DNA from 2 places in the Magnetospirillum sp. LM-5 genome. Region 1 is predicted to be linked to the other one. Evidence: predicted binding sites of a transcription regulator. Region 1 holds the regulator's gene; the other holds the start of a gene.
What was found. The regulator HrcA, encoded in region 1, represses chaperone genes, less so after heat shock. The targets are predictions, from matches to a motif close to GTTAGCACTCNCCNNNGGNGAGTGCTAAC.
Positions count from the first base shown of each region.

Region 2: groES (co-chaperone GroES) is a predicted target of HrcA. The motif match lies at 1,368-1,396, and genes of this name have one in related genera.

Region 1 is NZ_CACVCE010000045.1:146,675-158,480, reverse strand. Features, by position in the region: gene MTBLM5_RS14705 (sorbosone dehydrogenase family protein) at 1-863, opposite strand, end outside; gene grpE (nucleotide exchange factor GrpE) at 874-1,473, opposite strand; gene hrcA (heat-inducible transcriptional repressor HrcA) at 1,488-2,543, opposite strand; gene rph (ribonuclease PH) at 2,680-3,396, shown strand; gene rdgB (RdgB/HAM1 family non-canonical purine NTP pyrophosphatase) at 3,401-3,994, shown strand; gene hemW (radical SAM family heme chaperone HemW) at 3,982-5,142, shown strand; gene MTBLM5_RS14675 (penicillin-binding protein activator) at 5,148-6,479, opposite strand; gene rsmI (16S rRNA (cytidine(1402)-2'-O)-methyltransferase) at 6,605-7,558, shown strand; gene MTBLM5_RS14665 (YraN family protein) at 7,555-7,923, shown strand; gene MTBLM5_RS14660 (BON domain-containing protein) at 7,982-8,587, shown strand; gene MTBLM5_RS14655 (tetratricopeptide repeat protein) at 8,592-9,293, shown strand; gene gshB (glutathione synthase) at 9,318-10,283, shown strand; gene MTBLM5_RS14645 (ATP-binding protein) at 10,367-11,806, opposite strand, start outside.
Region 2 is NZ_CACVCE010000006.1:34,829-46,634, reverse strand. Features, by position in the region: gene MTBLM5_RS04390 (glycosyltransferase family 2 protein) at 1-68, shown strand, start outside; gene MTBLM5_RS04385 (TVP38/TMEM64 family protein) at 65-760, shown strand; gene MTBLM5_RS04380 (BON domain-containing protein) at 757-1,290, shown strand; gene groES (co-chaperone GroES) at 1,450-1,737, shown strand; gene groL (chaperonin GroEL) at 1,779-3,422, shown strand; gene MTBLM5_RS04365 (hypothetical protein) at 3,533-3,685, shown strand; gene MTBLM5_RS04360 (hypothetical protein) at 3,732-4,049, shown strand; gene meaB (methylmalonyl Co-A mutase-associated GTPase MeaB) at 4,063-5,058, shown strand; gene MTBLM5_RS04350 (protein phosphatase CheZ) at 5,160-5,732, shown strand; gene MTBLM5_RS04345 (cupin domain-containing protein) at 5,747-6,166, shown strand; gene rpmB (50S ribosomal protein L28) at 6,325-6,621, shown strand; gene MTBLM5_RS04335 (hypothetical protein) at 6,727-7,191, opposite strand; gene MTBLM5_RS04330 (thermonuclease family protein) at 7,358-7,792, opposite strand; gene MTBLM5_RS04325 (folylpolyglutamate synthase/dihydrofolate synthase family protein) at 7,873-9,180, opposite strand; gene accD (acetyl-CoA carboxylase, carboxyltransferase subunit beta) at 9,180-10,094, opposite strand; gene MTBLM5_RS04315 (GxxExxY protein) at 10,170-10,541, opposite strand; gene trpA (tryptophan synthase subunit alpha) at 10,559-11,380, opposite strand; gene trpB (tryptophan synthase subunit beta) at 11,380-11,806, opposite strand, start outside.

The DNA.
Region 1 (11,806 bases):
AGACCGGGCGCCCGGCTTGCAAAACCTGGCTGCGGATTGGGGCCGATATAGGCATAGGGCCAGCCGAAGAACGCCCCGTCCTCAAGCCGGGCCAGATAATCCGGCACCAGCTCGTCGCCCAACCCGTCGCGTTCGTTGACCACTGTCCACAAATCGCTGCTGCCGGGGCGGAAGGCCAGGCCGACCGGATTGCGTAACCCACTTGCGAAAGTGCGCCCATGGCTGCCGTCGATGCGAAATTCCCGCACGGTGGCGCGCGGCGCCGCTTCCTCGGCGATATTGGCGCGCGAGCCGATGCCGACATAGAAGCGGCTGCCATCGGGATGGATGGCCAGCGAGCGCGTACTATGACCTCGATCATCGCCCAGGGCGCCGGGCGGGGTGACCTGGACCCAGCTGTCGGCCCGCTCCTGGCCGTCGCTCCAGGCCGCGCGCCACACCGCCCTGGTGTCGGCCACCCACACCTGCCCGTCATGGAAGGCCAGGCCGAACGGTTCGGAAAAGCCGGTGGCGAAGGTGGCACGGGTCTCGGCCATTCCGTCGCCGTCGGCATCGACCAGGCGGGTCAGCTTGTCCATCCGCTGCTCGGCCACCAACAGCGCGCCGTCGGGCAGTACCAGCAGATTGCGCGGATGATCCAGCCGGTCGGCGAACAAGGTGGCGGCGTAACCCGGCGGCAGCTCGAGGGCCGCCTGTTCCGGACGCGCAACGACATCGGCGGGATTGGCCTTGGACGGCGTCGCGAAGGGCTGGGGCAGATCGGTGAAATGGACGTGGAAGCGGGTCAGCGGCGCCAGGTCGGCCGCCGCCACCGGGGCGGCGGCGGCCAGCAACAGCAGGACACAGACCAGCCGCCACGCCATGTGGGACCGCCTAGACGTTGGTGTCGAGCTGCTCGCCGGGCGGGGTCTTGGGGCCGCCCTTCGAGACGGCGACCAGGGCCGGGCGCAACAGGCGGTCATGAATCTGATAGCCCTGCTGCATCACCATGACCACCGTGCCTTCCGGCTGGGTGGTGTCTTCCATTTCCATCATCGCCTGATGGAAATTGGGATCGAAGCGGGTGCCCAGCGCGGCCACCTGTCGGATGCCGTAGCGTTCGAAGGTGCCCAGCAGCTCGCGCTCGGTCATCTCGACGCCGACCGTCAGGGTGTTGGCGATGTCGTTGCCTTCGCGCGCCGCCGGCGGCACCGCATCCAGCGCGCGGCGCAGATTGTCGGCCACCGACAAAACGTCCTTGGCGAACTGGCCGACGGCGTACTTGCCGCGATCCTCGGCCTGCTGTTCCAGGCGGCGGCGGACGTTCTCGGTGTCGGCGCGGGCGTAGAGAACCTCGTTCTTCAGACGCGCCACCTCGGCTTCCAGCTCGGCCAGCTTGTCGGTCGGCTGGGCTTCCGGGGCGGGGGCGGCAGCCTCGGCGGGGGCCTCGGCCGGGGCGGGGTTGGTCTGTTCGGGGGTCTGGGTCTCGCTCATGAAATCCGTCTCTCTTAACCGATGATGCGGCCGACCACTTTTGCCGTGTAGTCGACCAGGGGGATGATGCGGGCGAAATTCAGCCGCTGCGGGCCGATCACGCCGATGGCGCCGACGATCTGCTCGCGGGCGTCGCGGTAAGGTGCGACGATCATAGAGCAGCCCGAGACGCCGAACAGATCGTTTTCCGATCCGATGAAGATTTGTACGCCCTCGGCCTTGGTGGTCATTTCCAGGATACCGAGAAAGCGTTCCGAGGTCTCCAACGCGTCGAACAGCCCGCGAATGCGTTCCAGATCCTCGACGGCGGTGACGTCTTCCAACAAATGCGACTGGCCGCGCACGATCAGGGCGCTGCGCTGGGCGTCGCCCGACCAGGTGGCCAGGCCGGCCTCGACCACCCGCCTGGTCAGGGCGTCCAGCTGATGGCGCTGGTGTTCCAGCTCGGCCAGCACGTCCTCGCGGACCTCGTCCAGGGTATGACCGGCCAGACGGTGGTTGAGGAAGTTGGTGGCCTCGACCAGGGCCTGGGGCTCGACCCCTTCCGGCAGATCGACCAGCCGGTTTTCCACCAACCCGTCCTCGGTCACCAGCACCACCAAGGCGCGGCCGCGACCCAGCCAGACGAATTCCAGATGCTTGAGATTGCGCTGCATCTTCGGCGCCACCACCATGCCGGCGCAGCGCGACAGGCCCGACAGGGTGCCGATGGCTTCCGACAGCAATTGCTCGACGCTGCGCCCCATGGCCTGGGCCTGGGCGTCGAGCCGGCTGCGTTCCTCGTCGGCCAGGCCGCCCACTTCCAGCAGGCCGTTGACGAACAGCCGCATGCCGGCCTGGGTCGGCAGCCGCCCGGCCGAGGTGTGCGGCGCATAGAGCAGGCCCAGATCCTCGAGATCGGCCATGACGTTCCGGATGGTGGCCGGCGACAGCCCGGCCGGCAGCCGCCGCGACAGCGTACGCGAGCCGATGGGTTCGCCGGTATGCACATAGGCATCGACGATGTGGCGAAATATCTCGCGCGAGCGTTCGTTCAGCTCGGTGATCGCCGGTGTCCTGCCGCGTATCATGGGGGCCTCGGGTGCCGAAATCCGCCCGGAATCTAGTGAGGGTTCGGCCATCCGTCAACTTTGGGGGGTTTCATTCGCCGCGCCGCTTGTTTAGGGTCGCCCCAGATCGATCCCCTTACCCAAGGACACCCCACCGATGAGACCGTCAGGCCGTACCTTCGACCAGCTGCGCGCGATCGCCCTGGAACCCGGCTTTTCCAAGCATGCCGAGGGCTCGTGCCTGGCCAAGTTCGGCGATACCCACGTCCTGTGCACCGCCTCGGTGGAAGATCGGGTGCCGCCGTTCCTGCGCAATACCGGCAAGGGCTGGGTCACCGCCGAATACGGCATGCTGCCGCGTTCGACCCATTCGCGCACCGACCGCGAGGCCGCCAAGGGCAAGCAATCGGGCCGCACCCACGAAATCCAGCGCCTGATCGGCCGGTCCTTGCGCGCCGTCACCGACCTGGTCGCCATGGGCGAGATGCAGATCAAGATCGATTGCGACGTGCTGCAGGCCGATGGCGGCACCCGCACCGCCTCGATCACCGGCGCCTGGGTGGCGCTGCACCTGGCTTTCCAGAAGCTGGTGGCCGACGGCAAGCTGGCCGCCGTGCCGCTGATCGACCATGTTGCGGCCATTTCCTGCGGCATCTTCGAAGGGACCGCCGTGCTGGACCTGGATTACCCCGAGGATTCCAACGCCCAGGCCGACGCCAATTTCGTGCTGACCGGCTCGGGCGGCATCGTCGAGGTCCAGGGCACCGCCGAGGAACGCCCCTTCACCCGCGCCCAGTTCGCCGAGCTGATGGAGCTGGCGGAAAAGGGCGTGACCGAGCTGGTGGCGCACCAGAAGCGCGCGGTGGGGCTGTAACCCCATGGCGCGGCGCCTGACCGGCAAGCTGGTGATCGCCAGCCACAACCAGGGCAAGGTCCGCGAGATCGGCGAATTGCTGGCGCCATACGGCGTCGAGGTGGTGTCGGCCGGCGCCCTGGGCCTGCCCGAGCCCGAGGAAACCGGCTCAAGCTTCGTCGAAAACGCCGAGCTGAAGGCCAAGGCGGCGGCATCGGCTGCCGGCCTGCCGGCCTTGGCCGACGATTCCGGTCTGGCGGTCGATGCGCTGGGCGGCGATCCCGGCATCTATTCGGCGCGCTGGGCCGGACCGGGCAAGGATTTCGCCGCCGCCATGGCCCTGGTGCACGACAAGATGGGCGACCATCCCGACCGCTCGGCCCGCTTCGTCTGCGCGCTGAGCGTCGCCTGGCCGGACGGCGAAATGGTCACCGTCGAAGGCACCGTCGAGGGTGCCATCTGCTGGCCGCCGCGCGGAAACAATGGTTTCGGCTACGATCCGTTTTTCGTGCCGACGGGGGCCAGCTTGACCTTCGGCGAGATCGAGGCGGCGGCCAAGCATGCCATCAGCCACCGCGCCGACGCCTTCCGCAAGCTGGTGGCGGCGTGTCTGGCCTGACCGCGATTTCGGCCGATTCTTTTGGCCTTTATGTCCATTGGCCGTTCTGCCTGTCGAAATGCCCCTATTGCGACTTCAACAGCCGGGCCATGGGGGCGGTCGATCACCGTCGCTGGCGGGCGGCCTATGTCACCGAGCTGGCCCATTTCGCCCGCCTTGCCCCCGGGCGGCGGCTGACCTCGATCTATTTCGGCGGCGGCACCCCCAGCCTGATGGAACCGGCCACCATCGCGGCGATCATCGCGGCGGCGGCCGGCCATTTCACCGTCGCCCCCGACATCGAGATCACCTTAGAGGCCAACCCCTCGACCGCCGAGGCCGGACGCTTCACCGATTTCCGCGCCGCCGGCATCAATCGGCTGTCCATCGGGGTGCAGGCCCTGGACGACCGCGCCCTGGCCTTCCTGGGCCGCGGCCATTCGGCGGCCGAGGCCAAGGCGGCGGTCGGCCTGGCGTCCCGCCTGTTCGAGCGCTATTCGTTCGACCTGATCTGTGCCCGGCCCGGCCAGACCCCGGCCGACTGGGCGGCCGAGCTGGCCCAGGGTCTGGCCATGGCCGGCGACCATCTGTCGCTTTATCAGCTGACCATCGAGGACGGCACCGCCTTCGCGCCCGCCTATGAACGCGGCGACTTCGTCCTGCCCGAGGACGACCAGGCCGCCGCCCTTTACGGCCTGACGCAAGAGATGTGCGAAGGCGCCGGCCTGCCGGCCTATGAGGTGTCGAACCACGCCCGCCCGGGCGGTGAAAGCCGCCACAACCTGACCTATTGGCGGGGCGGCGATTATGTCGGCATCGGGCCCGGCGCCCATGGCCGGCTCGATCACACCGCGCTGGCCCAGCGCCGCGACCCCGGGGCCTGGCTGGACGGCGTGGAGAAGGACGGTCACGGCACCGCCGAGGAAGAGATTCTGGATGCGCGCACCCGCGCCGAGGAGCTGGTGATGATGGGCCTGCGCCTGAATGCCGGCATCGACGCGGCCACCTTCGCCGCCGCCGCCGGCCTGTCCCTGTGGCAGGTGATCGACCCGGCCGGCCTGGCCCGCATGGAGCAAGGCGGCTTCGTCATCCGCACCGCCACCGGCTTGCGGGCCACGGCCGCCGGCCTGCTGATGCTGAACGGCGTCACCGGGGCGCTGCTGGGATAGACCCTCTACTGCCCCGGCATGAAGAAGCTGGTCGGGGCCGGCCCGATTTCCTTGGTCCCGCTGCGCGCCACCTCGCGCACCGCCAGGCCCCGCTCGTTGGTGCCGTCGGGTCGCAGGCGGAACAAGCCGTCGATCCCGGCGAAACCGCCGGCATTGGTCAGCGTCGCGTCCGAGAAATCCAGATTCTGCCGCGTCAAGGCGCCGACCAGGGCGGTGGCGTCATAGGCGATCGAGGCCAGATTGCCGACCTGAACCGGCAGCGGCCCGAAGGCGCGGCCATAGCGGGCCTCGAAATCCTGGTGGGCGGCGACCGGGGGGGCGGCGAACCAGCCGCCCTGCAAGGCCGGCTCGGACGCCAGGCGCGGATCGGCCCACAACATGGTGCCGAGGAAACGGACGTCGGTGGGGTCGACCTCGTAATAGCTGATCAGCGAGGCGACCTGGCGCAGCCGGGTGCCGTCGTCGGGAATCATCACCGCATCGAACGGCGGCGGCGGCACCGGCGGCAGATCCTTGGCGGCGCGGGCATCCTTGGGCCGACCCCGGGTGCGCGATTCGACCTCGGTGAAGCGCTTGACCACCGCCGTCAGATCGGCGGCCGACGGATCGTAGAACTCGACCTTGGCGACCTTGCCGCCTTGCGCCGCCACGGCGGCCCGGAAGGATTCGGCGACCGACCGGCCATATTCGTCGGACCGCGCCAGCAGGGCGAAGCGCTCCTTGCCCTGGGTGCGGGCATGGCCGATCACCCGGGACACCTGGGAATCCGGCAAGAAGCCCAGGGCATAGACCCCCTGGCCGGCGGCGGATCGATCGGTGGTGAAGGCGATCATCGGCACACGCTGCTCGCGGGCGATCGGCCCGGCGGCCTTGACCTCGGGCGAGAAGAGCGGGCCCAGGATGATGTCCGCCCCTTGGGTCAGAGCCTGGCGCGCGGCCTCGGCCGCACCCTCGGGGGTGCCGCGGGTGTCGAGCGGGATCAGGTTGAGCTTTTGGTCGGCCACCTCGAACAAAGCCAGCTGGGCGGCGTTGGACAAGGCCTGGCCCCAGGGGGCGTAACTGCCCGACAGCGGGACCAGAAGGGCGGCGCGGACTTCGTCCCTGTCCAGCTGACGGGAAACCGACGGCGGCAGCAACGCGGGCGGCGCGGCGGGCGGCAGCGCCGCGATGGCCGGCTCGGTGGGGGCCAGAGGGGGAACCGGCGGCTGCGAAAACAGCGTGTCGGCCTTCCCGCCCGGTGCCGGCAGCGGCTCGACCGTGACCGAGGGCGGCGGCGGCACGGCGGTCACTCGGCCGGGCGGAACCGGCGGGGCCGGCGGCGGCGGAGCCGGCACCATGACCTGGGGCCTGGACGCCGGAAGCGGGGCGCGCGGCGCCTCGACCTGCGGAGCGGGCTTGGTTCCCGTCAGCCAAGGTGGTAAGTCTGCCTGTTGACACCCGCTTACCAGAAAAGCCGAGAGCAATGGCAAGGCAGCGACCAGGCGCCACCGGAACGGAACCCGCCGCACAGCGACCCTCCCGTGGGACAAACATCAAGAATCCGCGTGAAGGTAGACCGGCCAGGGCGGGAAGTAAACCGGCGCCCGGCCTGTACCTGATCGCCACCCCCATCGGCAACATGGGCGACATCACCTATCGCGCCGTCGAGGTGCTGGCCGCCGCCGATCTGGTCGCCTGCGAGGACACCCGCGTCACCGGCGGGCTGATGACCAAGCTGGGCCTGGACCGGCCGCTGACCCCCTATCACGAGCACAATGCCGAACGCGCCCGCCCGCACCTGATTTCCCAGCTGAAGGACGGCAAGGTGGTGGCCCTGGTGTCCGATGCCGGCACGCCGCTGGTGTCCGACCCCGGCTATCGCCTGGTCCGGGCCTGTGTCGCCGAGGATATCGCCGTCACCGCCCTGCCCGGCGCCTCGGCGATGATCACCGCGCTGCAGCTGTCGGGTCTGCCCAACGACCGCTTCCTGTTCGGCGGCTTCCTGCCGGCCAAGGCCACCGCCCGGCGCCAGGCGCTGCGCGAGCTGGCCGCCGTGCCGGCCACCTTGATGTTCTACGAATCGCCCAACCGGCTGGGTGCCTCGCTGGCCGACATGGCCGCCGTGCTGGGTGCCCGCGAGGCGGCGGTGGCGCGCGAGCTGACCAAGCTGCACGAGGAAGTGGCGCGCGGCGACCTGTTCGCCCTGGCCAACCGCTATGCCGATGCGCCGCCCAAGGGCGAGGTGGTGGTGGTGGTGGCCCCGCCCGACGATGCCCGCCCGGCCACCGCCGACGAATTGGACGACCGCCTGCGCAAGGCCGTCGCCGACGGTGCCACCGTCAAGGACGCCGCCGCCCTGGTGGCGGCCGAGACCGGCTTTCCCCGCCGCGACGTCTATGCCCGGGCGCTGCGCCTGTTCACCATGGGCGAGGAGTGAGCCCGACCAACCATCAGCGCGGCACCCGGGCCGAGGATCGGGCGGCCTGGTGGCTGCGCCTGAAGGGCTATGCCATCCTGGCCCGGCGCTATCGGGCCGGACGGGGCAGCGGCGGCGGCGAGATCGACATCGTCGCCCGCCGAGGGAGTGTGATCGCCTTCGTCGAGGTCAAGGCCCGCTCCGACGCCGATCTGGCGGCGCTGGCCATCACCCCGGCGCAGACGCGGCGCATCGCCCGCGGTGCCGAGATCTTTCTGGCCGAGCATCCCGAATTGGACGGCCTGACCTATCGTTTCGACGCCATACTGATGGCACCCGGGCGGCTGCCGCGCCATATCGCCGATGCATGGCGCCTCGAGACTTGAGCGCCAAGCCCGCCGACCATTAGACTGATCATGGTCAATTCACCGTAAGGATCGCCCGATGCGCGTCTCTCAGCTTGTCCCCGCCTTGTTTCTGATGGCCTCGGCCGGCCTGCTGGCGGGCTGCGCCGGTGCCGTGGTCGGTGCCGGGGCCACCGCCGGCGTCGCCGCCGCCGAGGAACGCGGGCTCGAGGGCGCGCTGGAGGACACCAAGATCCGCGCCGCCATCAACGAGGCGTGGTTCCGCCACGATGTCGAGATGTTCCGCAAGGTCACCCTGACCATCTCGGAGGGCCGGGTGCTGCTGACCGGGGTGGTGCCGACCGACGCCAACCGTGACGACGCCGCCCGGCTGGTGTGGCAGGTGGCCGGCGTGCGCGAGGTCTATAACGAGGTGCTGGTCCGCCCCGCCGGCAGTGGGCTGATCGACGACGGCCGCGATGTGTGGATCCAGCAGGAACTGAAGGCCAAGCTGCTGTTCGACAAGCAGATCCGCAACATCAACTTCACCGTCGATGTCACCGACGGCACCGTCTACCTGATGGGCATCGCCCAGTCGGAAGGCGAGCTGCAGCGGGTGATGGCCTATGCCCGCGAGATTTCCAACGTCAAGGGCGTGGTCAGCTATGTCCGCCTGAAGGGCGCCGCCCGCGCCGCCGGCGGGTAAATCCATGGCCGCCGCCGATCCCTTCTGGGCCTTGGCCGGATTGGATGGACTGGCGGCACGCGCGCTGGTGCTGGCCGATCCCGGTGGCTTGCCCGGGCGGTGGGCCGATCGGCTGGTGGCCGACCCGCACCCGTTGATTCATGCCGACGACGGCGGCCCGGCGGCCGCCAATCTGGCCGCCACCCTGGAATCGGGCCATGGCGGCGACATCTGCCTGGCCATTTTGTGGCTGGAATATTTTCGCCGCCAATCCATCGCCGCCGAGGCGGTGGACCTACCCGGCCGCATGCTGGTGCGGCTGACCGGCGAGCGGCGGGCGATCCTGGACCCCTGCCAACAGGGACGCGAACTGGACCCGCCTGACCTGCGGGTGCTGGCCGCCGGATTTGGCGGCATTCTGCCCGGCCCCGGCCAATTGGCGGCGCTGTCCGACGATCAGGTGCTGGTCCGCTTGCAAGGCCAGCTGAAAATGCGCCTGTTGAAGGCCGGCGACGTCGCCGCCGCCCTTCTTGCCGTGGAAGGCGCCTTGCGCGTCGATCCCGATCAGGCCAAGCTGTGGCGGGAATCGGGCCTGATGCGCCTGCGACTGGGTGACCTGGCCGGTGCCGTCGCCGCCCTGGAACAATTCGTCACCCGCACCGACAATGGTCAGGCGCGCGGCCGGGCCAGCCAATTGCTGGCCCAGATTCGCGTCCGACTGCCCTGACCCCGCCCCCTGGGAGCCACGTCCATGAGCCTTGCCGTCGCCATCCAGATGGACCCCATCGAGACCATCAACATCAATGCCGATTCGACCTTCGTGCTGGCGCTTGAGGCCCAACGGCGCGGCCATGCCCTGTACCATTACCTGCCCAGTGCCCTGGCCTTGAAGAACGGCCGTGTGCTGGCCTCGGTACGCGCGCTGGAGGTGCGGCGCGAGGCCGGCAACCACGCCACCTTAGGGCAGCCGCAGATGGTCGATCTGGCCACCATGGACGTGGTGCTGATGCGCCAGGACCCGCCCTTCGACATGGCCTATATCACCGCCACCCACCTGCTCGAGCACATTCATCCGGCGACCCTGGTGGTCAACGATCCGGTTCATGTGCGAAACGCCCCGGAAAAGCTGCTGGTCACCCACTTCCCCAAGCTGATGCCGCCGACCCTGATCACCGCCGACGCCCAGCAGGTGGTTGAATTTCGCAAGGAATACAAGGACATCGTCTTGAAGCCGTTGTTCGGCAACGGCGGGGCCGGCGTCTTCCACGTCAAGCCCGACGACGAGAATCTGGGCAGCCTTTTGGAATTGTTCACCCAGCTTTACCGCGAGCCGGTGATCGTCCAGCAATACCTGCCGGCGGTGCGCGACGGCGACAAGCGCATCATTCTGGTGGATGGCCAGCCGGCCGGGGCGGTCAACCGGGTGCCGCAGGCCGGCGAGGCCCGCTCGAACCTGCATGTCGGCGGCAGGGCGATGAAGGCCGATCTGACCGCGCGCGATCGCGAGATCTGCGAGGCCATCGGCCCGACCTTGCGGGCGCGGGGCCTGGTGTTCGTGGGCATCGACGTCATCGGCGGTTTCCTGACCGAGATCAACGTGACCTCGCCCACCGGCATCCAGGAAATCAACCGGTTCGACGATGTTCACATCGAGGCGCAGATCTGGGACGCCATCGAACTGCGCCGAGCTGCCTCCGGCTCGGTGCCGTCAGCCTAATAAAAACAATAGGTTAGTCAGTCGTGCCTTCATACGCAGGCAGAAACTGCATACGAAGTTCTCAGTCAACTGCGTTTGAAGTTTTAGGGCCGACCCTGTTGCGTTGATGCAACATCCGGACTCGCCGCCGGCACGGTGAAGCGGAAGACCGACCCTCCCGCCGGTCCTTCCTCGACCCAGATGCGTCCGCCATGGCGTTCGACGATTTTCTTGGCGATGGCCAATCCGATGCCGGTTCCCGGATAGGCCGCTTTGGTATGAAGCCTTTGAAAAATCTGAAAAATTCTTTCCCGCGCCTCGGCCGGAACGCCGATCCCGTTGTCGGTGACCGAGACCACCCACTCTGGTCCGGCCCGCTCGGCCGTCACCATTACCCGGGGCGGCAGATCGGGGCGACGGTATTTCAGCGCATTGCCGATCAGGTTCTGCAGCAGGCGAACGAGCAGGGGCGCGGCCCCCCGGACCTGCGGCAGGGGGGTTGTGCGGACCACGGTCGCACCCGATTCGGCGATGGCCGCATCCAAATTTATCAACGCATTGGCTAACAAATCCTCAAGCGACACATCAGCAAGGGACGCCTCGGCGCGGCCGACCCGGGAATAGGCCAGCAGGTCGTCGATCATGTTCTTCATGCGGCCGGCGCCGTCGGACAGGTAGGCCAGGAATTCACGACCGTCCTGATCCAAGGCGGGGCCGTAACGTTTTTCCACCAGCTGGGCGTAGGCCCCGATCATCCGCAACGGCTCTTGCAGATCGTGCGAGGCGATGTAGGCGAAGTGTTCCAACTCGGCGTTCGAGCGGGCCAGCTCGTCATTGGCCGCCGACAATTCGGTGGTGCGCTCGGCGACCATGCGTTCCTGCAGGGCGCGGGCGGCGTCCAGGCGCAGCCAGCTCTCGCGCAGGCGAGCCAGGAAGATCAGGCTGGCCCCGGCCAGCAGCACGAAGCCCAGCCCGTGCACCAGCAGAATCTGACGGCGGATCGGGTCGCTGACCACGGTGAATTCCGCCAGCGGAATGCTGACCGACAGGCCGCCGCGCACGTCGCCCACCTGATAGCCCTGGGGGGCGTGGCATTTCAGGCACGGCTCCTCGACCAGCATGCGCGAGATGTAGCGATAGACCGGGCCGGATGCGCCCGCGACCAGCTCCAGCTTCTCGGCCAGGCCGGCCTCGAACTCGACCAGCGCCTGGTCCTCCCAGGCGTCGGGAGCGTTGCCCGGCCGGATCGGCCGCCGGCTGGTCAGGCGCAGATTCAGCCGCTCGTCGGCATTGATCATCTCGGCGACCTGGCGGGTCAGGTAGGACGGGTTGATCTTGGTGAAAGGCCGGCCGTTGATCTCGACGTCGCGCAGGGGATCGACCAGCCATTGGTTGGGCGGCGTCGCCTCGGTGGCCGGAACATAGACGCCGCCATGCTTGGCGGTCCACAGTCGGGTGGTCTGGATCACCGTCACCACCATGCGCGCCCGCGTCAGCGCCGCCTGGCGGTCCTGATCGTCCAGCATGTCGAGATTGTGCCACGC
Region 2 (11,806 bases), on a different contig from region 1:
CCGATTTGCTGGGCGTCATGTGGCTGATGCGCCGGTCGCGCAATCCGGTGGTCGAGCCCGGCCAGTGACAGAGCCCGCGCCCCGCCCGTCGATCTGGCGCCCGCGCGTGCTGGTGCGCGGCATCGTCCTGATCCTGACGCTTGCCGCCCTGGGGCTGCTGTTCGAAGGCCTGGGCCTCAAGCACCTGCTGGAACAAGGCTGGATCGACGAGCATATCCGTGGCCAAGGCCTGACCGGCGAGGCGCTGTTCATCGTGGTCGGCGCCTTGTTCACCGCCGTCGGCCTGCCGCGCCAGGTGGTGGCCTTCCTGGCCGGCTATGCCTTCGGCACGGTGATCGGGACCGGGCTCGCCCTGCTGTCGGTCCTGGTCGGCGCCGTCGGCGCCTTCTATTACGCCCGCTTCATGGCCCGGTCCTTCCTGGCCCGCAAATTCCCCGAAAAGGTCACCAAGCTCGATTCCTTCCTGGCCGACAACACGCTGGGCATGGCCCTGGTGCTGCGGCTGGCCCCCTTCACCCACAATCTGACCACCAATCTGGTTGCCGGCGTGTCGGGCGTGCGGCCGCTGCCCTTCTTCGCCGGTTCGGCCCTGGGCTATCTGCCGCAGACCATCGTCTTTGCCCTGCTGGGCGGCGGCATCGAACTGGACCCGGTGATTTCGACGGTGCTGTCGGTGGTTCTGTTCGCCGTCTCGACGGTGCTGGGGCTGCTGTTGTGGCGCCGCTACCGCAAGGATCGCGACGAAGGCGACGTGTCATGAGGCGGCTGGCTCTCCTGCTCGCCCTGCTGGTGGCCGCCTGCCAGGGCGCCGAACCGGCCAAGCCGGTGGTGACCACGCAAGATCGCCCGCGCGCCGTCGCCAATCGCGACGATGTCTTGAAGAACGTCGTCGCCCGCAAGATCAGCGAGACCGACCGCGCCGCCTTTCGCGCCGTCACGACCGAGGTATGGGGCGGCCATGTCGTGCTGATGGGCGCGGTGGTCAAGCCCGAACAGCGCCGCCGCGCCGAGCAGGCCGCCCGCGCGGTCGAAGGCGTGGGGTCGGTCGCCAACGAACTGGTGCTGGCCGAACTGCCGGCACTGGATTTCTTCCGGCCCGACTTCGCCCGCGAGGACGCGGTCCGCCGGCACCTGGGCATTGAAGGCAAGGCCGGCCTGATCGTCCGGGTGATCAACGGCGTCGCCTTCCTGATCGGCGGCGGCACCCCCGAGGCGGCAGCCCAACTCAAGGCCGATGCCGGCGAGGTCGAAGGCATCAAATGGGTGGTGACCCATATTGTTCAGCCTTGAGAATCAAGGCACTAGCGTAACACCCTCTAAAAATCCACGGTTTCTCGCTTGACTCTGTGGGGAACCCCCCCTAGATCGTTGGCACTCGTCGCCGGAGAGTGCTAACAGCCACTCTTGGGCGCTCTTTATGACCAAACCGCATTTGACGGAGGTTTTTACATGAAGTTCCGACCGCTCCATGACCGCGTGCTGGTGAAGCGCATCGACGCGGAGGAGAAGACCGCGGGTGGAATCATCATCCCCGACACCGCCAAGGAAAAGCCGATGCAGGGCGAAGTGATCGCCGTGGGTTCCGGCGTGCGCGGCGAGGATGGCAAGCTTGTCGCCCTGGACGTCCAGGCCGGCGACCGCATCCTGTTCGGCAAGTGGTCCGGCACCGAAGTCAAGCTCGACGGCCAAGAGCTGTTGATCATGAAGGAATCCGACATCCTGGGCATCCTCGCCTAAGATTCGTCCCCGCCATTCAGGATTTATAGAGGTTAACGAAAATGGCTGCTAAGGAAGTCAAGTTCTCCACCGAAGCGCGCGCCAAGATGCTGCGCGGCGTGGACATTCTCGCCGACGCCGTCAAGGTCACCCTGGGCCCGAAGGGTCGCAACGTGGTGATCGAGAAGAGCTTCGGCGCGCCGCGCATCACCAAGGACGGCGTCACCGTCGCCAAGGAGATCGAGCTGTCCGACAAGTTCGAGAACATGGGCGCCCAGATGGTGCGCGAAGTGGCCTCGAAGACCGCCGATCTGGCCGGTGACGGCACCACCACCGCCACCGTGCTGGCCCAGAGCATCGTCCGCGAAGGCTGCAAGGCGGTTGCCGCCGGCCTGAACCCGATGGATCTGAAGCGCGGCATCGACCTGGCCGTCGCCGCCGTCGTCGAAGACGTCAAGAGCCGCTCGCGCAAGGTTGCCACCAACGAGGAAATCGCCCAGGTCGGCACCATTTCCGCCAACGGCGAGCGCGAGATCGGCGACATGATCGCCCGGGCCATGGAAAAGGTCGGCAACGAGGGTGTGATCACCGTCGAGGAAGCCAAGGGCCTGGACACCGAGCTGGACGTCGTCGAAGGCATGCAGTTCGACCGCGGCTACACCAGCCCGTACTTCGTGACCAACGCCGAGAAGATGACCGTCGAGCTGGACAGCCCCTACATCCTGCTGTTCGAGAAGAAGCTGTCGGGTCTGCAGCCGCTGCTGCCGGTGCTGGAAGCCGTCGTGCAGTCCGGCCGTCCGCTGCTGATCATCGCCGAGGACGTCGAGGGCGAGGCCCTGGCCACCCTGGTCGTCAACAAGCTGCGTGGCGGCCTGAAGGTCGCCGCCGTCAAGGCTCCCGGCTTCGGCGATCGCCGCAAGGCCATGCTGGAAGACATCGCCATCCTGACCGGTGGCCAGGTCATCTCGGAAGACCTGGGCATCAAGCTGGAGACCGTCACCCTGGACATGCTGGGCACCGCCAAGCGCGTGACCATCACCAAGGAAGACACCACCATCGTCGATGGCGCCGGCAAGAAGACCGACATCGAAGCCCGCTGCAAGCAGATCCGTGCGCAGACCGAGGAGACCACCTCGGACTACGACCGCGAGAAGCTGCAGGAGCGTCTGGCCAAGCTGGCCGGTGGCGTTGCCGTGATCAAGGTCGGCGGCGGCTCCGAGGTCGAGGTGAAGGAGCGTAAGGATCGCGTCGATGACGCCCTGCACGCCACCCGCGCCGCGGTCGAGGAAGGCATCGTCCCCGGTGGCGGTACCGCCCTGTTGTACGCCATCAAGGTGCTGGCCGGCTTGAAGCCCGCCAACGAAGACCAGAAGGTCGGCTTCGAGATCGTCCGTCGCGCCCTGCAGGCTCCGGTCCGTCAGATCGCCGAGAATGCCGGTCATGACGGCGCCGTCGTCGCCGGCAAGCTGATGGACTCGACCGATCCGTCGTTCGGTTTCGATGCCCAGACCGGCACCTACACCGACATGATCAAGGCCGGCATCATCGATCCGACCAAGGTGGTCCGTACCGCTCTGCAGGATGCCGCTTCGGTGGCCGGCCTGCTGATCACCACCGAGGCGATGATCGCCGAGAAGCCCAAGCGCGACCTGCCCCCGATGCCGGGTGGTGGCGACATGGGCGGCATGGGCGGCATGGACTTCTAAGTCCGCCGTCAGCCTGATCGTTCAGAAGACCCCCTTCCCTCGGGAAGGGGGTTTTTTGTTGCACCCACCGCGTGATACGGTCCCGGCGAGGCACCTTTCAGGGGTGGGGCATGCGGTGGCTTGGCGAAATCTTGTGGGACATGTTCGGCGATTGGGTCTACCGGTCCTGCAAGGCCGAACTGCTCCTGCCCGTCATCTTGCTGGCTCTCTTTGGGATCGCCTTTGTCGTCTGGCGCCTGTTTCCAGATAGTCCCTTCCGCTGAGTAGCCGTGCTAGAATGGGAGGTCCTTCTAAGCCGAGAGCGCCTGTATGTTCGGTTTCCTGAAAGCGATGTTCGAGAAAGAGGCAGAGGCGGCGATCCAGCGGCGCGCCGCCGAGATGGCGCCGCGTGCGGTGTCGCAGGCGGTCAAGGCCCAGCGCCTGCCCTCCGCCACCGCCCAGCAGACCCGCCAGCGCCTGGATTCCTCGGTGCCGGAATTCATCAGCCCGGAACGCCAGGCCCTGCTGCGCCAGGCCACCGCTACCGTCCGCGCCAAACGCCAGATCCTTGACCATCTGGACGATGAAAGCCGGGCCAAGCTGGTGGCCATGGCCATCACCACCTTCCTTGCCGACAAGAAGAAATAGGACGACGACGCCCTTGTTCCCTGATCCGCAAACCCTGGCTAGGGCCTTGCTGGCCGGCGAGCGCCGCGCGCTGGCCCGCGCCATCACCTTGATCGAATCGACCCGCCCCGACCATCGCCTGGCCGCCGAGGCCCTGCTGCACGAGGTGCTGCCCCATGCCGGCCGCTCGATCCGCGTCGGCATCACCGGCGTCCCCGGCGCCGGCAAATCCACCTTCATCGAGGCGTTCGGCCTGAACGTGGTCGAACGCGGCCACCGCCTGGCGGTGCTGGCGGTCGATCCCAGCAGTCCACGCTCGGGCGGCTCGATCCTGGGCGACAAGACCCGCATGGAGGAATTGTCGCGCGATAGCCGCGCCTTCATCCGACCCAGCCCGTCGGGCTGCACCCTGGGCGGTGTGGCGCGTCGCACCCGCGAGGCGATGCTGGTGTGCGAGGCGGCCGGCTTCGACGTCATCTTGGTGGAAACCGTCGGCGTCGGCCAAAGCGAGACGGCGGTGGCCGACATGGTCGATCTGTTCTTGCTGCTGCTGGTGCCGGGCGGCGGCGACGAGCTGCAGGGCATCAAGAAGGGGATCGTCGAACTGGCCGACGCCATCATCGTCAACAAGGCCGACGGCGACCTGGAAGCGGCGGCCGGCCGGGCCGCACGGGATTATCGCAACGCCCTGCACCTGCTGACCCCGGCCAGCGCCGCCTGGATGGTACCGGTGCTGACCTGTTCGGCGCTGGCGCGATCCGGCATCGACCAGGTGTGGGAAACGGTCGAGAAGTTCCGCCAGACCATGAGCGCGGCCGGCCGCTTCGAGGAACGCCGTGCCGCCCAGGCCCACGCCTGGATGTGGAGCGAGATCGCCGAGACGCTGCTGCAGACCCTGAAGGACGACCCAGCCGTCGCCAGCCAACTGCCCGAACTGGAAGCGGGCGTCACCCGGGGCTTCCTGGCCCCCGGCGCCGCCGCCCGCCAATTGGTCGAGGCCTTTCGCAACCGGGCGCCATCGTCCGAATGAACGAGGAATTCCCCCATACCAATGCCCAATTCGCTTTGCGGCACGGCTCTTGGCACATTAGGATGTGTTTCTCGCATTTTTGACCCTTCGGGACCCCTGACATGAACCAGCTCGACCCGTCGGCCCAAGACTCGCTGATCCTCAAGAAAGAGCTGGTCGGCCTGTTCGGCCACCTTCAAAAGATCCGCAAGGAACTGGCCGCGCTGAACCCGCCCGGCGCCGAGAACCATTTCGGCTCGATGTCCGAGCAGTTGGACGCCATCGTCCACGCCACCGAGGGTGCGACCAACTCGATCATGGAAAGCGTCGAGGGCATCGACACCCTGATGGGCGAGGCCCGGACCTACTGCCAGGGCGGCAAGCTGGGGGATATCTTCGACCAGGTCACCGACAAGGTGAACACCGTGTTCGAGGCCTGCTCGTTCCAGGATATCACCGGCCAGCGCATCACCAAGGTCGTCAACTCGATGAAGTTCGTCGAGGAGCGCATCAACGCCATCATCTTCACCTGGGGTCGCGAAGAGCTGACCAAGGTGGTGGTCGAGATCAAGGAAAAGCAGGACGACCCCGACAAGAACCTGCTGCACGGGCCGCAATTGCCCGGCCAGGGCGTCAGCCAGGACGAGGTCGATCGCATGCTGGCCCAGACCGACATCGACAAGCTGTTCGGCTAGATCGGGCCGTGGCGATGAAGGCTTTTCTGCTGGCGACGGGACTTTGCGCGCTGATCGCCACCGGGGCCGGCGCCCAGACCGCCTATCCCACCGTCGAGTTGCTGGCCACCGGCACCACCATCCTGGGCGAGACCATCCATTACCCGAGCACCGGGCCGGCCCGGGTCACCGCCAGCATCGTGACCATCATGCCCGGCGCCGAGACCGTGTTGCACCAGCACGGCACGCCGATGTTCGCGCTGATCCAGCAAGGCGAGCTGACGGTGGATTACGGCAGCCATGGCACGCGCGACTTCAAGGCCGGCGATTCCTTCGTCGAGGCGATGGCCGTCACCCATCGCGGACTGAATCGCGGCACCGTTCCGGTCAAGATCCTGACCGTTTCCATGGGTGCCGAAGGGGCCAGCAACGTCGTCCTGGACGTTAAAAAGTAGCCCCTGCCGCCGGCCCGCCCGGGGCTTGTCTGAATCCGCTTGACGAAGGGCGGTTCGCCCCTTAAAAACGCGGCTTCCCCGGGCTTGCCCGGGACCGGATTTGTCATGCGCGCGGCGATTCTTCACGCCGCCAGAACGAGACGAGAGAGGATACGCTTATGGCCCGTCGTTGCTCCATCACCGGCAAGGGCGTCCTGACCGGCAACAACGTCAGCCACGCCAACAACAAGACCCGTCGTCGCTTCCTGCCCAACCTGCAGGACACTTCGGTTCTGTCGGACGCGCTGAACCAGATGGTTCGCATCAAGGTCTCGACCCGCGGTCTGAAGACCATCGAGCACAATGGCGGCCTGGACGCCTATCTGACCGGCACCAACGACAGCCGCCTGACCGCCGAGTCGCGCCGCCTGAAGCGCCGCGTCGAGAAGGCCCTGGCTGCCAAGGCCGAAGCCTAATTTCGGTCGCTGCTGCTTTTTAAAAGGCCCGGGAGAAATCCCGGGCCTTTTCGCTTTTGGGCACCAGAACGCGACGACGGCGCAAGCGCCCGCTTGAGCGGCCACTCACTGGCGCAATTGCGCGTCGAGGGAATCGGCTTCGATTTGAAGAATGGCCGCGCTGTCGCGAGAAAGCAGATAGGCGGTCTGTCCGTCCCGGTGCCAAATCGCCACATTGTCCGTGAAACTGTCATAGGGGCCGTATTCCACCGCGAAATGCACCATCAGCGGCATGAAGGCAGCGGCCGGCGCCCGGGCATTGATGCGGGCGACCCGGCGATCCTTGGCTTCGGGAGCCAAGGTCACGAACAGATCGGCACAGCAGACATCCCACAGCTTGACCTCGATGGCCTTCCACCCGCCTTTGTCGGTGCGCTTGAGATGGCGACAGCGCGCCACCCCACGGCCGGCCAGGACAGGATCCACAGCCAAGGCCTGGGCAATCGCCGACGGCAGGGATTCGCTGTCCGAGGTGCAGACGACCTTGATCCCAGGATTGTCGTAGGCCGCGCGCAACTCGGCCTCGGCCATGCCGGGCCGGGCGAACCCGAAATCGAATCCCCCCGCCAACGCGGGAGCGGCCAAGCAGAACCCGCCAACGAAACCGAGAATCGCCAAACCGCGCATAGCGCCACCCCCTGGATGCGGCAAATTATCGTGCCACACCCTTTGCGCGCCTACAAGCGCAGGGTCGTCGTCAGCACCACCCCTGCTTGGTGCGGCCTTCATAGGGATAGGCCAAGCCGGCCTGGATCAGGCGGGAGGCAACGTCGCTGCCGTCGTCGGTGCCCACCTTGGCCACGGCGCGGCCGCCATACTTGTCGTAGGTGACGTCGGTCAGCAGCACGCGGCCCGAAGCGGTCCATTGCGCCAGGCTGTCGCGCGCCTTTTGTGCCAAATCGCGTTCGCGGTCACACTTGCCCCGGATTTCGGGGGTGTCGATGCCGGCCAGACGGACCGCCACCTCGACATAATGGCCGGGCCAGATGTGGGCGCGCACGGCGATGGTGTCGCCATCCTTGACCGTCAGCACCTCGGCCTCGACCGGACCGCGGATACGTTCGGGCGCCGCCCCAGCCAGGGCCGGGACGGTCAGCAGCAGAACAGCCAAGGACAGTTGCGTACAATTCATGGCACACACGCGATGTTAACGCGCATGACCTTATCACCGACACCCGTCTAAATCAATAAATTGAGAACAAAACAGGATGCTCAGCCGTTCTGTTCCAGCACCTTGCCGGCCAGGTACAGCGAGCCGCAGATCAGCACGCGGGCCGGGCTGTGGGAATGGCTGGCGACCAGGGCGTCCAGCGCCGCCTCGACCGACGCGGCCGGGGCGGCGTCCATGCAGAAATGCCGGGTCGCGGCGGCGGCGGCATCCTCGGCCGACAGGCTGGTCGCCTCGCCGGGGATGGTGACGGTGCGCAGGGAATGGAAGCGCGCCGCCAGCGGTTCCAGATAGCCATCGACATCCTTGGTCGACAGCATGCCGAACAGTCCCATCAGCGGCATGTCGCGCCACGAGCGGGCATGGCGCGCGATGGCTTCGGCGGCGTGGGGATTGTGGCCGCCGTCCAGCCACAGCTCCCAGCCGGCCGGCAGACGCTCGACCAGCGGCCCCTTGCTCAGGCGCTGCAGGCGGGCCGGCCAGTGCACGCTTTTCATCCCCAGCGCCAGGGCGGCGGGCGGGAATTCCGGGATCACCGGCGGTTTCTCGGTGCGGCTCAGGCGCTCGATGGCGGCCAGGGCGACGCCCGCATTGCGCAATTGGAAGGCGCCGGCCAGGCCGGGGGCCGGCAGGGTCCATTCGACGCTGGTGCCCTTGTAGTGGCTGCCGCCGTCGGGCGTGGCGCGCAGGAAGAAGTCCTTGCCCTCGCGGATCAACGGCACGCCGATTTCCAGCGAGCGGGCCTCGAGGACCTTGATGACCTTGCGCCCCTGGTCGGCGATGACGCACGGCACGCCGCGCTTCATGATGCCGGCCTTCTCGGCGGCGATGGCTTCGATGCGCCCGCCCAGGAACTGCTCGTGATCCATGGCGATCGGGGTCAGCACGGTCAGCACCGGACGTTCGACCACATTGGTCGCGTCCAACCGCCCGCCTAGCCCGGTCTCCAGGATGGTCAGGTCGGCCGGCGTGCGGGTGAAGGCCAGGAAGGCCGCCGCCGTGGTGATCTCGAAGAAGGTGATCGGCGCGCCGTCATTGACCGCCTCGATCTCCTCCAGCAGGGCGATCAGGGCGGCGTCGTCCAGCAACTGCCCGGCGACGCGGATGCGTTCGTTGAAGCGAACCAGATGCGGCGAGGTATAGACATGGGCGCGCAGCCCCGCCGCCTCGGCGAAGGCCCTGAGAAAGGCCACCGTCGAGCCCTTGCCGTTGGTGCCGGCGACATGGACCACCGGCGGCAGCCGCAATTGCGGATGGCCCAGCTTGTCCAGCAGGGTCAGCACCCGGTCGAGCGACAGGTCGATGACCTTGGGGTGCAGCCGGGTCAGCCGGTCCAGAACCGCATCGACCATCACATGCGGGCCAGCGCCTCGGGGTTGTCGATCTCGACCGGCAGGGTGACCAGATCGCCGGCCGGGGCGCGGTTCTTCAACAGCGACAGCACGCGGACCAGGGTGGCGCGCAAGTCGCGGCGCGGCACCACCATGTCGACCATGCCCTTGTCCAGCAGGTACTCGGCGCGCTGGAAGCCCTCGGGCAGCTTCTCGCGGATGGTGTTCTCGATGACGCGGGCACCGGCGAAGCCGATCACCGCGCCGGGTTCCGAGATGGCGATGTCGCCCAGCATGGCGAAGCTGGCCGAGACGCCGCCGGTGGTGGGGTCGGTCAGCAGCACGATATAGGGCAGGCGCTTTTCCTTGACCTTGTCGACCGCCACGGTGGTCCGGGCCATCTGCATCAGCGACAGGATGCCTTCCTGCATGCGCGCCCCCCCCGAAGCCGGGATGACGATCAAGGGCGCGTCCTGCAACACCGCCAGTTCGGCGGCGGCGACGATGCCCTCGCCGACGGCGACGCCCATCGAGCCGCCCTGGAAATCGAAATTGAAGGCGGCGATCACCACGCCCAGCCCGCCCATCTTGCCGTGGGCGACGACGATGGCGTCGTGCTCGCCGGTCTTGGCGCGGGTTTCCTTCAGGCGGTCGCTATAGCGCTTCTGGTCGCGGAACTTCAGCGGATCGTCGGCGATCTTGGGCAGCTCGATGCGGGTATAGCGGCCTTCGTCGAACAGCATCTCGAGGCGCTTCTTGACCGACAGGCGCATGTGATGGCCGCAATGGCCGCAGACGTTCAGCGCCTTTTCCAGATCGCGGTGAAAGATCATGTGACCGCAGCCGGGACACTTGTGCCACAGATTGTCCGGCACTTCCTTCGGACGGACCAGGGCCTGCAGCTTCGGTCGGACGTAGTTGGTCAGCCAGTTCATGCGCGGATTACCTTCCGAACGGTCAGATACATCGAATTCAAGACACAGATGAACACAGATAAACGCAGATGATGATCAAAGCGCGAGCCGTTTGAATTCAAGCTTGGGCCTGCCAAAATTCAAAACCAAGCCGACCCGCAGGCCACTCGCCCTGAGATAATTGAGACACTGCCCCATGTGGGACGGCGACAGCGCCTCGACAGCCTTCAGTTCCACAATGACCCGCCGATCCACAACCAGATCGGCGACATAGGTCCCGATCTCGGCGTCCTTATACCTGATCTTGAAGGCAACCTCACGCTCGACGGCAACGTCCCGTAAAGCGAGTTCCCTCAGCAAGGCCCGCTGGTACACCGCCTCGAGAAAGCCATGCCCCAACTGGTTGGACACTTCGAACGCCGCGGCCAGGACGGCCGCCGTCAGCGGATCCCGCTCATCGGTGTTCATCTGTGTTCATCTGTGTCTCATGACGCCGGCCTGCGCGCGCCCCGCACGCCTTCGGCCAGCTTGGCGACCAGGCCCAGGGCCGCGGCCACCGGGTCGGCGCCTGCCTTCTTGGCTTCGTCGGCGGCGGCGACGATGGCCGAGCCGACCACTACGCCATCGGCCAGACGCGCCACGTCGGCGGCCTGCTCGGGCGTCTTGATGCCGAAGCCGACGCAGACCGGCAGGCTGGTATGGCCCTTGATCCGCGCCACCGCGTCACCGATGGCCTGGTTCGAGGCCGAGGCGGTGCCCGTGATGCCGGCGATCGAGACGTAGTAAACAAAGCCCGAGGCGTTGCCGACGATCACCGGCAGGCGGGCATCGTCGCTGGTCGGCGTGGTCAGGAAGATGAAGTCGATATCGTTGGCCCGGCAAGCGGGCAGCAATTCGTCGGCTTCTTCCGGCGGCAGATCGACCAGGATCAGGCCATCCACCCCGGCCCGGGCCGCGTCGGCGCAGAACTTTTCCGGCCCCCAGGCATAGACGGGATTGTAATAACCCATCAGCACGACCGGAGTGGCGGCGTCCTTTTCTCGGAAGGCGGCGACCATCTCAAGGACGCCGCGAAGGCTGCCGCCGGCTTCCAGCGCGCGGCCGGCCGCCCATTGGATCGCCGGGCCGTCGGCCATGGGATCGGTGAACGGCATGCCGAATTCGATGATGTCGGCGCCGGCCGCCGGCAGTCCGTCGAAGATGGCCTGGCTGGTGGCGCGGTCGGGATCGAAGCCCATCACATAGGTCACCAATCCAGCGCGATTGTCGGCGGCCAGGGACGACAGGCGGGCGGCAAGACGGCTCATTACACCAGCCCTCCCAGATGGACGTCGCCCAGGGCGCGCGCCACGGTGTTGACGTCCTTGTCGCCGCGTCCCGACAGGTTGATCACCATCAGATGATCCTTGGAAAGCGTGCCGGCGATCTTGGCGGCATGGGCCAGCGCGTGGCTGGATTCCAGCGCCGGGATGATGCCTTCGGCGCGGGTGACGAACTGGAAGGCCTCCAAGGCCTCGTCATCGGTGACCCACACATATTCGACCCGGCCGCTATCGTGCAGCCACGAATGTTCCGGCCCGATGCCGGGATAATCCAGGCCGGCCGAGATCGAATGGGCCTCTTGGATCTGGCCGTCGTCATTTTGCAAAAGATAGGTGCGGTTGCCGTGCAGCACGCCGGGACGGCCGCCGGTCAAGCTTGCGGCGTGCAGCTTGTCCAGCCCGTGGCCGCCG